DNA from 2 places in the Alkalibacterium iburiense genome. Region 2 is predicted to be linked to the other one. Evidence: a T-box and tRNA genes for the amino acid it is inferred to sense, from the RefSeq annotation. Region 2 holds a T-box; the other holds one or more tRNA genes.
The links. A T-box is a leader RNA that pairs with one kind of tRNA and senses whether it is charged. The one in region 2 lies ahead of leuS (leucine--tRNA ligase), so its partner is inferred to be a tRNA-Leu.
Positions count from the first base shown of each region.

Region 1: it has a tRNA-Leu gene. The T-box ahead of leuS (leucine--tRNA ligase) is inferred to sense a tRNA for this amino acid. The anticodon was not compared.

Region 1 covers NZ_BAAACW010000048.1:6,446-12,307, forward strand. Annotated here, with positions in the region: gene ABDZ53_RS04090 (AEC family transporter) at 1-87, shown strand, start outside; gene ABDZ53_RS04095 (ABC transporter ATP-binding protein) at 195-1,913, opposite strand; gene ABDZ53_RS04100 (ABC transporter ATP-binding protein) at 1,987-3,702, opposite strand; gene ABDZ53_RS04105 (MarR family winged helix-turn-helix transcriptional regulator) at 3,722-4,153, opposite strand; tRNA gene ABDZ53_RS04110 (tRNA-Leu) at 4,293-4,376, shown strand; gene ABDZ53_RS04115 (GFA family protein) at 4,519-4,770, shown strand; gene ABDZ53_RS04120 (acyltransferase family protein) at 5,077-5,862, shown strand, end outside.
Region 2 covers NZ_BAAACW010000027.1:482-6,343, reverse strand. Annotated here, with positions in the region: gene ABDZ53_RS02300 (ABC transporter ATP-binding protein) at 18-1,781, opposite strand; gene leuS (leucine--tRNA ligase) at 1,849-4,266, opposite strand; T-box leader at 4,372-4,580, opposite strand; gene nagE (N-acetylglucosamine-specific PTS transporter subunit IIBC) at 4,621-5,862, opposite strand, start outside.

The DNA.
Region 1 (5,862 bases), on a different contig from region 2:
GCACGTATCATTATTTTAGCGAGTATTTTTTCCATTATTACGATGCCACTCATTATTAGTCTGTCTTCATTGGTCTTACCTATATAGTAGAAAAATACTAACCGTTACATCAAGAGTCCACCTGCAATCCTTTAGCGACAAACATACAAAAACCGTTTCAGACACTCTTTAAAAGTGTTTAAAACGGTTTTTGATCATGCATAACTTTCAAATTGGGAGTAATACAGTTCCGAGTACAGGCCGTCTTCTTCTAATAAACGTTCATGATTTCCTTGCTCCACTATTCTGCCATCTTTGACGACTAAAATAGTATCTGCATTCCGAATAGTAGACAATCGGTGAGCTATAACAAAGGATGTTTTTCCTTTCATCAATTTTTTCATAGCTGCTTGTATTTTAATTTCCGTTTGAGTATCAACATTCGAAGTTGCTTCATCTAATATTAACAGGTTGGCATCCAATATCATGGCTCGCGCAATCGTTAATAATTGCTTTTGTCCTTGAGATATATTCATACCCGATTCATCTATGACTGTTTCATACCCGTCAGGTAGGCTCATAATATAATCATGAATTTGTGCTGCTTTGGCGGCTTCTTGGACTTCTTCCATCGTGACATTTTCTTTTCCATAAGCTAAGTTTTCATATACGGTCCCTGAAAATAACCAGGTATCCTGCAAGACCATCGCATATGATAAACGTAAGCTCTCTCGTATGGCTTGAGTTGTATCCACACCATCTAATTGAATAGCTCCTTCATTAGGATCATAAAAGCGCATCAGTAAGTTAACTAAGGTCGTTTTGCCTGCTCCAGTGGGTCCAACAATAGCGACTAGATTTCCTGAAGGAGCTTCAAAGTCCAAATCCTTAATAGTATAATTGTCGGGAGTGTAACCAAAGGAAACGTCCGACATAGATACTTCTCCTTCTACATCCCCATATTCATGGGCATCCACTATATCCGCTGCCTCTGCTGGTTCATCCATCAACATAAAGACACGTTCAGCTGCAGCAAAAGCAGATTGCAGCTCACTTATAATATTGGCTAACTGGTTAATTGGACCTGAAAAACGTCTAGAATACAGCACGAAAGAAGAAACTGCTCCTAACGTCAACATATTAAAGAGGAATAACAAAGCCCCCACAACACTAACTAAAGAAAGAGACAGGTTATTTATAAAGTTGATGGATGGTCCGACCATACTGCCATAATAATCTGCATTATAGTACGCTTGTACTGCTTCTTCATTCTTTTCATCAAAGCGCGCAATCATGTTTTCCTCTTGATTGTAGGCTTTAATGGTTTGCTGGCCCGTAATCATTTCTTCGACATACCCGTTCAGTTCACCTAGTTTTTCAGACCGCTTTCTAAACAACGGTCTGAATCGGTTAACCATATATCGAGTGAGTAAAACAGAAATAGGAATGGTCACTCCAAAAACCAAGGTTAACAGAGGCGATATGATGAGCATCATGACTAAAGACACTGTAATCGTTATAGCACTGGTTAATACTTGTATAAAATCACTTGATAATGACTGATTGATTGTATCAATATCATAAGTTATCCGACTAATGATGTCTCCAATCTGGTGCTGATCAAAGTAGCCGACCGGCAATTCAGCCATCTTATTAAAGACATCTTTTCTCATTCGGTGAATGGTTTGCTGGGTTAATTTAATCATCAAGAGTTGCATGCCATACTCCAATAAAGAGGAAAGGATGAAAAAACCAATCATCAAGCCCACATAGAAAAATAACTGTTGAAACAAGACATTACCTGCCCCCGGCTGCAGAGCATCAATAGCCAGACCAGATAAATAAGGGCCGACTAGTGAAAACAAGTTGCTCGTTACCATAAATAGAGTGGCCAATAAAAGTAACCACTTATATCTGTACAGGTAACCCCACATCCGTTTTAATAAATACGGACGACTGGTTCTTAACTTTCCTGGTTTTGTCCCACTGGATCTTCGTCTTCCACCTCTACGCAATTTGCTCACCTCCTGACTGATTTTCATATATTTCTCGATACGGTTCACTTGTGTTAAGCAGTTCTTTATGAGATCCGTACCCAATTATACTTCCTTTATCCAGTAAAATAATGTGATCAGCGTTTTGAATAGAACTCACTCGTTGAGCAATCATAATCGTCGTGGTTTCTCTGTACTTTTCATTCAGTACCTGACGTAATTGTGCATCCGTTTTGTAATCGAGTGCACTGGAAGAATCATCCAGTATTAATATTTCTGGATTTCCAGCTAAGGCACGAGATAAAAGCACGCGCTGTTTCTGACCACCACTTAGATTAGTTGCTTTAGCATTAAGCGGATAATCTAAGCCCTCATCTAAAGAATCAATAAATTCACTTGCCTGGGCATCTTCTGTCGCCTTTATAATATCTTCTTCTGATAATTCACGGCCAAAGTCAATGTTTTCTTTCATGGTGTCCGCATATAAAAAATCATTTTGCATGGCTAAACCAAACTTTGTGTGCAGTTCTTTTAAACTCATACTTTTTATATTGACTCCATTAATACGTATACTGCCTTCACTGCAATCATATAATCTTAAAAGCAGTTTGATAATGGTGCTTTTCCCACTGCCCGTTGCTCCAATAATACCAAGTGTTTCACCTTTATCAATAGAAAAGTTTATATTCTGCAACGTCTTCTTTTGTTTGCCGTAACCGAAATAGACCGAATCGAAACGAATATGCGCTTTATCTTCTACAGCATCCATGTCAACAGTCTCTAGTTCTGGCTCTGCTTCTAAAATAGCATAAATACGATTGGCAGACGCGACTCCTCTTGAGTACATAACAAAAATTCGCGTAATACTCAGCATAGCGTTTAAAATAATTGTAAAGTAAGTCATGAACGCAATAACGACTCCCGGTTGGGTCAGTCCCTGATTCACTCGATACGCGCTGGCCAGGATAACTAAAGCTAAACCTATATTTAAAAAAAGATGCATTAAAGGGGGTGTCGCTGCCATCGTCTTATTGGCGTTCGTTTCTGCTGCAACCACTTTTTGATTCACTTTTTCAAATCGTTCTTTTTCATAATCCGTTTTAGATAAGGCTTTAATCACACGGGCACCGGTAATGTTTTCTCGAACCGTACGAACAAGTTTGTCTACTTCTTTCTGTAAAGAATCAAATAGAGGTATCCCTTTCTTGGAAATAAAATAGACCGCCAGTGTCGCAAAAGGTAAAACAAAAAGCATAACAAGTGTTAACATCGGGTCTAATGTCAAAGTCATCAGTAATCCGCCCAGAAGCAAAATCGGCCCACGTACCCCAATGCGTTGCATTAACCCTATTGTTCTATGAATATTATATGTGTCCGATGTTAACCGTGAAATAAGGGACGGAGTACTGAAGTGATCCACTTGTGAGGCTGACAGATAAGATATTTTTTCATACAATTCATGACGGATGTCCCGCACAGCATCTCTAGCCACACTCGAGGCCATTCTATTAGCCTTGATGCTGGCCACGACACCTATTACGGAACACCCTATCATCAGTCCTCCCCATAATAGAATGCGGTTGACATTTTCGGTTGGAATCACGACATCAATAATAAAAGCTAAAATCCATGGTAAAAACAAATCCATAATGGTACCCGTAAACTTGATTGAAAACCCAAGTAACATTCTTCTAAATAGAGGTCTGAGGTAAGTAATAAATAAATTCATATCTAATGGCCTTTCTCCTTTAATTCGTCTGTTCGACGGCTTCTTTTGCCTGACTCATCATGTTTTTCAAAGCATTCCCTACTATAGCCTGCTCTTCTTCAGATAAATTCTTTAATATTATCTGATTCCACTCTTTTAGTACTTTCACTACTTCGGGATAAACAGCTTTTGTTTTTGCGGTGGGATAAACGAGTAATTTTCTTTTGTCAGACGGTGAAGGCTGGCGATTCACATACCCTTTCTTTTCAAGGATGGCTAATTGCCTAGTAACATTACTTTTATTGACAAAAATAAGATCGGCTAATTCATCCTGAGTTACTCCGGGGTGGCGACAAATATTGAGTATGTATGTGTGGTGGATGCCACCCAATCCGTATTCTTTCAGTTTTTCATTTCTATATAATTCTGACAATCGGGACGTTCTGCTGATATAACGCATTAAGTATTCCATTTTATCCTCCTTTAATCGTTGCGAACGCAACTATCTTTTATACCATAGCATGAATGACTCCTTTCTTCTAGCCATATGTTCCGATAGATGTTGACATTGCTATCAAACACTGGTATCATAACTTCTGTTGATAAAAAAAGCGCACGTGGCGGAATGGTAGACGCGCCAGCTTGAGGGGCTGGTCGGGGAATCCCCGGTGGAAGTTCGAGTCTTCTCGTGCGCATTGAGAAATATAATAAAGCAAAAAGACGATCGGTAACCCTATGTGGGAGACCAATCGTCTTTATTTAGTTTGTTCGGCTTTATATTATGGATACTTTTTGCTTATACTGAGTATACAAATTTTAGAAGGAGTGGTTTCAGTCATGATAAAAGGAAAGTGCCTGTGTGGAGAAACAGAAGTTGAAGTGGAAAATATAAACGATACGGTCATCATCTGTCATTGCAGTATGTGTAGAAAACAAGCCGGAGGGCCTCTATTCTTTTCTAACGCAATAAAAAATAAAGCTTTTACGCTCACAAAAGGTTCAAACCTGTCCGTTTATCCTTCATCAGAAGCTGCTGAAAGAGCTTTCTGCAAAGTGTACGGGACATTTATATATGTATTACAAAGATAAAAAGGACACCCATTTTAACGTAGAACTTTTTGATGACATGGAGAAAACCCACGTAAGACAAATACACTTAGAAGGTAAACCGGCTTATTATCACCTGTCTTCTATTAGTAAAGATAATTAACCGACTAAGATTATTTGCACTTAAGTGTCCTTACGTTTAGATAAAGATATGAACGAATCTTTCCAATTATAGGGGGTTCGTTTTTCTTTTTCCACTGACTTCCAAGCTTATTCCACCCTTTTTTTCTTCAATCGTGCTAAACTTTTAGTACCAAAAATGAAAGGAACACGTAAAAGAGGGATAGTATGAAAAGAAATAGTAACATCGATCTGTTAAAGACGATAAGTATAGTGTGTGTGATAATCATCCATTCATTACCCAGAGATATACAGATGTTGATTGCCCGACCCCTGTTTTTACAGCATGCCGTTCCTGTATTTATGATCTTATTTGGATACAACAGAGTGAAATCTAGTGAAAGAAAAGAAAGACATTCCTTCCGTGATCTGTTCCATTGGGACAACTTAAGTAGTCAGCTAAAAAGTATATTCATTCCTTACTTTCTTGTCTGGGTCTTATTTGAATTGAGTTATGGATTAGCTGCTAACAAAGGGTTAACCGAAATTGTTCAGTCATTTATATTAGGCGGAAGAGGACCAGGTGGTTATTTTATCGTATTAATGATGCAAGCCATCCTTTTATTTCCAGCATTATACACCCTGTTTAATCGATATAATCCGACTAAAGCCTTAACTGGTATTTTTCTCTTTAATTTCATTCTTGAGGCAATGAGTGTAAACATGAACCCTGAATTATATCGGGTATTTATTTCCCGTCACATTTTCAGTATAGCTTTGGGTATATTTCTAGCTAAGAGAAAAGATACCCTCTCACTCAAGAGATGGATTCCCTTTGTAAGTATCAGTCTTTTTTATATTATAAGTGTTGAGTATTTTGATGTTCATTATTTCATCGAACACATGTGGGATAGTCAGCATCCATTAGCTTATTTCTGGACATTTTTCTTAGTCTATATTGGACTTAACCTGCCAATTAAATCGTATAAATGGGTAACCGAAATAGGACAGTCA
Region 2 (5,862 bases):
TCATGAATCGTTCTCTTTTAGTTTTCCTGAGATAACTGCTGGCTCGCAAACAAGCGATATAAGTCATGTGATTCAATGAGTTCCACATGTTTTCCAACCCCTGTTAACTGACCGTTTTCTATAAAGAGTATTTTATCCGCATCGAGTATCGTACTTAACCGGTGAGCAATGACGAAGGTCGTACGTCCAGCCATCAATTTATTTAAGGCTTGTGACACCATTTTTTCAGATTGACTATCCAGACTCGCTGTCGCTTCATCCATCATGAGAATTTTCGGATCTCTTAAAAAGGCTCGGGCAATATTGATGCGCTGTCGCTGTCCCCCTGATAATTTGATCCCGCGTTCACCGATGACTTCTTCCAGCTGATCCGGGAACTGTTCGATAAATTCTCTGGCATAAGCCATCTCCAGTACTTCCCATAAGCGCTCTTCCGATAACTCATCAGGTCGGGGTAATCCGTACAGTAGATTGTCGCGAATGGTTCCGGACATCATAGCATTCTCCTGCGACACGTAGCCTATCTGACTGCGCCAAGATTGTAAGTTAATGTCTTCTATAGGTGTATCACCTACTAAAATCTGCCCGCTGTCTGGCGTGTAGTAGCGCTCCAGTAAAGCAAACAAAGTTGTTTTGCCTCCCCCGCTTGGTCCGGCAAAGGCAATTTTTTCACCGGGTTCCGTTTGAAAGGAGACCGATTGAATGACTTCTTTATTGGGCTCATAAGAAAAACTCACCTTGTCAAAGGTCACAGGGAGGTTGTCGATTGCTTTATCAATCCCACCATCTTTATTTTCTTCCGCTTCATCTAAAATAGTCGTGATTCGCTCTGTGGCACCGGCTGCTTTTTGAAGCTGCATAAAGAAATTCATGAAAGTCGTGATAGGGAAAATGACTTGGAACAGATACAGTAGAAAGGCAACCAACTGACCCGTCGTCATTAAACCTTGAGCTACACGTACTCCCCCGTATCCAATGACAAAGACCATGACACCCATCATTAAGGCATACATCAAAGGCCCGATAATGGCTAAGTATTTTCCTTCCTTCAACCCAATCTGATAGAGTTCGGAAATATCTCCTTCGCCTTTTTCTTTCTCATAGGCTTCTGCCGTGGAGGATTTCATCAGTCTGATTTCAGCAATGGTCTGCTGGATACTTCCGGAAAAATGCGCTGTTTTGTCCTGCATCTCTCTTGATACCCCAGCCATTTTTCTGCCTAATGGACGAGTGAGTATTAAAGCAAGCGGAACAGCCGTCAACATGACGAGTGTCATTTGCCAATCCATAATGACTAAAATGAAAAAGATTCCGATTAACGAGAGAACCCCATTGACGAATTGCGGGAAAAAGGACGAAATCAGGTTTTGAACAATGGTAGTGTCATTCGTAATACGACTGACGATTTCGCCCGACGCATGCTGGTCAAAATAAGACACAGGGAGTTTGATGATTTTATTCCATAAAAACTCTCTAAGTCCCGCTACCACTCTTTGCCCTATTTTATGTAACACATAATTAGAGAAACCGTTGAATACAACTTGAGCTATAAATATTCCTAAGATAGCCGCAATCATCCATGGGGTGAAGAAATCAAATTCAATGCCATCAATAAACTGTTGAGTCGCTAAGGGAATGAGAAGTTGCGTGATTGTTGTCAGCATACTTCCTCCAAGGCCGATGGCGATGAGTCCTTTAGAGATATTTGTTGACCATATCAGTTGACTAAAACGCTTTAAATCTTGTTTTGTCGGAGTTTTTAACTCTTCTTGCTTTTGCATAGTTTTGCCTCACTTTATGTATATGTAAAAGAACAGGGAGGACAGCTGCCTCCCCCTGATTCTTTTTTTAATTGGCGACTATATTGACCAGTTTACCCGGAACCACGATGACTTTACGTACCGTTTTCCCTTCCAAGTATTCTTGAATACGGTCATCACTCATAGCCATTTCCTGTAAGTCTTCTTTAGAAATCGATTTGGACGCTGTGGCTTTCGCACGGACTTTTCCGTTAATCTGGAAGACCACTTCTACTTCATCTTCAACTAATTTGCTTTCATCATACACCGGCCAAGGCTGATAAGCAATACTCTCATTGGACTGAGTCACTTTTGCCCACAATTCTTCTCCCACGTGAGGCGCAATTGGTGCCAGCAGAGTCAAGAAGCCTTTGACATATTCTAGTGGCAGGCCTTCTGCTTTGTATGCCGCATTCACAAAGACCATCAATTGAGATATGGCTGTATTGAAGTGCAGGTTTTCATAATCTTCTGTTACTTTTTTGACTGTCTGGTGGTAAACCACTTCAAGAGATTTGTCATTATAAGTGGTCACACGGTCTCTTACTTTGTCTTCTTCATCAATAAAGAGTCTCCAGACGCGATCCAAGAATTTACGTGATCCTTCTAGACCATCTTCACTCCAGGCAATGGCGGCGTCTAGAGGGCCCATAAACATCTCGTACAGCCTCAAAGTATCTGCGCCGTATTCCTTAACGACATCATCCGGGTTAACCACATTCCCTTTGGATTTAGACATTTTTTCATTGTTTTCTCCCAATATCATTCCTTGGTTATACAATTTCTGGAAAGGTTCTTTCATTGGGACAATGCCTAGGTCGTACAGGAATTTATGCCAGAAACGAGCATACAGCAAGTGAAGCACCGCATGTTCTGCTCCTCCAATATACAAGTCCACAGGCAGCCATTTTTTCATTTTTTCAGGATCAGCCAATTGATCCGGGTTCTTGGGATCGATAAATCTCAAGAAATACCATGAACTGCCTGCCCATTGAGGCATCGTGTTTGTGTCTCGTTTTCCTTTCATGCCTGTTTTTTCATCTACAACATTCACCCAGTCGTGAATCACAGCAAGTGGCGATTCTCCTGTACCGGATGGTTTGATTTCATCGGTTTTAGGCAAGATGACAGGAAGGTCTTCTTCAGGAACCGTTGTCGTTGTTCCGTCTTCCCAATGAATCACAGGAATAGGTTCGCCCCAGTACCGCTGACGAGCAAACAGCCAGTCTCTTAGACGGTAAGTGGTCTTTTCTTCTCCGATTTCTTTTTCTTCCAGATAAGCCACTACTTTTTGACTAGCTTCTTCAATCTCCAAGCCATTGATAAAGTCTGAATTAATGTGTTTGCCGTCACCTGTATACGCTTCTTTTTCAGGGTCGGTTCCTTCAATAACTGGTCGAATCTCCAGACCATACTTTTGAGCAAATTCAAAGTCCCGCTGGTCATGTGCCGGTACAGCCATAATGGCTCCGGTCCCATATGATGCCAGCACGTAATCAGCTATCCATATTGGCATCTCTTCTTGTGTCACTGGGTTAATCGCATAAGCACCAGTAAAGACTCCGGTTTTATCTTTATTCAAGTCGGTTCTTTCCAAATCCGATTTTTTACCGGCTTCATCACGGTAGGTATCGACGGCTTCTTTTTGGTCCGCTGTTGTGATGGCATCTACCAAGTCCGATTCTGGGGCTAGAACAGCATAGGTTGCACCGAACAGAGTATCGGGTCTGGTCGTGAAGGCTGTAAAGGTTTGATCTGTACCTTTTATGTCAAACGTGATTTCAGCTCCTTCAGATTTCCCGATCCAGTTTCTTTGCATATCTTTGATGTGTTCTGGCCAGTCCAGTTCTTCAAGGTCATCGAGTAGTCTATCCGCGTAGGCTGTAATTTTCAGCATCCACTGTTTCATCGGTTTACGGTAGACTGGATGACCGCCGCGTTCGGATTTTCCGTCTATGACTTCTTCATTGGCCAATACGGTACCCAATGCGGGACACCAGTTAACCGGTACTTCTGCTTCATAAGCCAAGCCTTTTTCATAAAGTTTAGTGAAAATCCACTGGGTCCATTTGTAGTAATCGGGATCGGTGGTATTTATTTCTCTGTCCCAGTCGTAACTGAAGCCAAGGGATTTGATTTGACGTTTAAAGGTCTGAATATTTTTTTCTGTAAACTCTGCCGGGTCGTTTCCAGTATCCAAAGCATACTGTTCTGCTGGAAGACCGAAAGCATCCCAGCCCATTGGATGCAGGACGTTATACCCTTGTGCCCGTTTCATACGAGAAATGATATCGGTCGCTGTATAACCTTCCGGGTGTCCAACGTGGAGCCCTTGTCCAGACGGGTAAGGAAACATATCCAGCGCATAAAAGTTTTCTTTTTCTTCGTCTTCTGTTGTTTGGAATGTTTTATGTTCATCCCAATACTGCTGCCATTTTTTCTCTACTGATAGATGATTAAAAGACATTTTTTTCTCTCCTTGTTTATTTGGTTCATACTTTTTATTGATGGGTTGAGTATCCATGAATGCAGGGAACTAAAAAACCCTACGGACAACAGTATAATCCGTTGTCCGTAGGGCGTGAAATCGCGGTACCACCTACATTTATTGCTTGACGAATCAAGCAACCTCAGCTCCTTAACGCGGAGAAACGACTTTAGGTACTCTCATTTCCCTAAAGTAACGACCAGGCGAGTTCAGTGAGCTTCCTGTGTATTTTCACCACCCATACACTCTCTAATAGGAAAAACCGACTTACTACTCCTGTTCATGGTTTAATATCTTAACCTATTCTACCAAATAGAGGGGGTGGGTGCAATATTAATCGAGCTTTTCAATTTCATTAGCAACAAATTCCACTTCTGTTCCTACAATCACCTGTACATTATTCTTACCGGCTTTTCTCACACCTGGAACATTGGCTTCTTTGATGCGCGCTTCATTGACTCTATCCATGTCATTCATTTCCAAACGCAATCGTGTCGCACAGTAAGTCATACTGGCTATATTTTCTTTTCCACCTAAGCCATCTAGTATGATACGTGCTTTTCTTTGGTGTTCACTTTCAGAAGAATGGTCTGCCACGTTCGCTGTAGGAGCACCCGGTGCTGTGGCAGTCGCTGTCGATCCGCCGTCATCCAAGTCCACTTCTTCTCCTCTACCTGGCGTTTTCAGATTGAATTTCTGAATGGCCCATCTAAAGCCAAAGTAATAAATAACGGCAAAAACCAGTCCTTGAATAATCAGCATATACGGCTGGTTCGCGAGAGGTAAGTTGAAACTTAAGAAACCATCAACGAAGCCGGCACTGAATCCGAAACCAGCTGTCCATCCGAAGAATGCTGCAATGAATAAGGACAATCCGGTAAATAACGCATGTAGCACATACAGAAGAGGTGCCGCAAACATAAAGGCAAACTCTAATGGTTCAGTTACTCCTGTAAAGAATGAAGCAAATCCAGCCGCTAACATGAGTGAACCGACTCGTTTCTTCTGATCGGAGTCAGCCATATGATACATAGCCAAACCACCTGCTGGAAGACCAAACATCATAACTGGGAAGAATCCCCCTTGATACATACCTGTTACGCCTAATTCACCTGTACCTGCCCAGAAATTTTGAATATCATTAATACCAATTAAATCGAACCAGAATACAGCATTCAGCGCATGGTGTAAACCGGTTGGTATGAGTAATCGGTTAAAGAAGCCGTATAACCCTGCACCAACAGAACCTAATTCACTCATGAACGTTCCGAAAGCGACAAGAGCTCCAAATATCGGTGGCCATAAGAGCAGGAATCCACCTACTACAAAAAGGGAAACGACAGCTGTAATAATAGGCGGTAAGCGTCGCCCACTAAAGAATGCAAGAGCTTGAGGCAGTTCCGTTCCACTGAACTTATTATAGATAGCCGCAGCAATGAGTCCGACTAAAATCCCCGTAAAGGCTGTCTCAATACTCTCAAACGCCATATCCACATCTTCTACTGGGATATCCTGTAACATAGCTACAGTTCCAGGTTCTAACATTGACGTCGTTACAAGCCAAGCCACTAACCC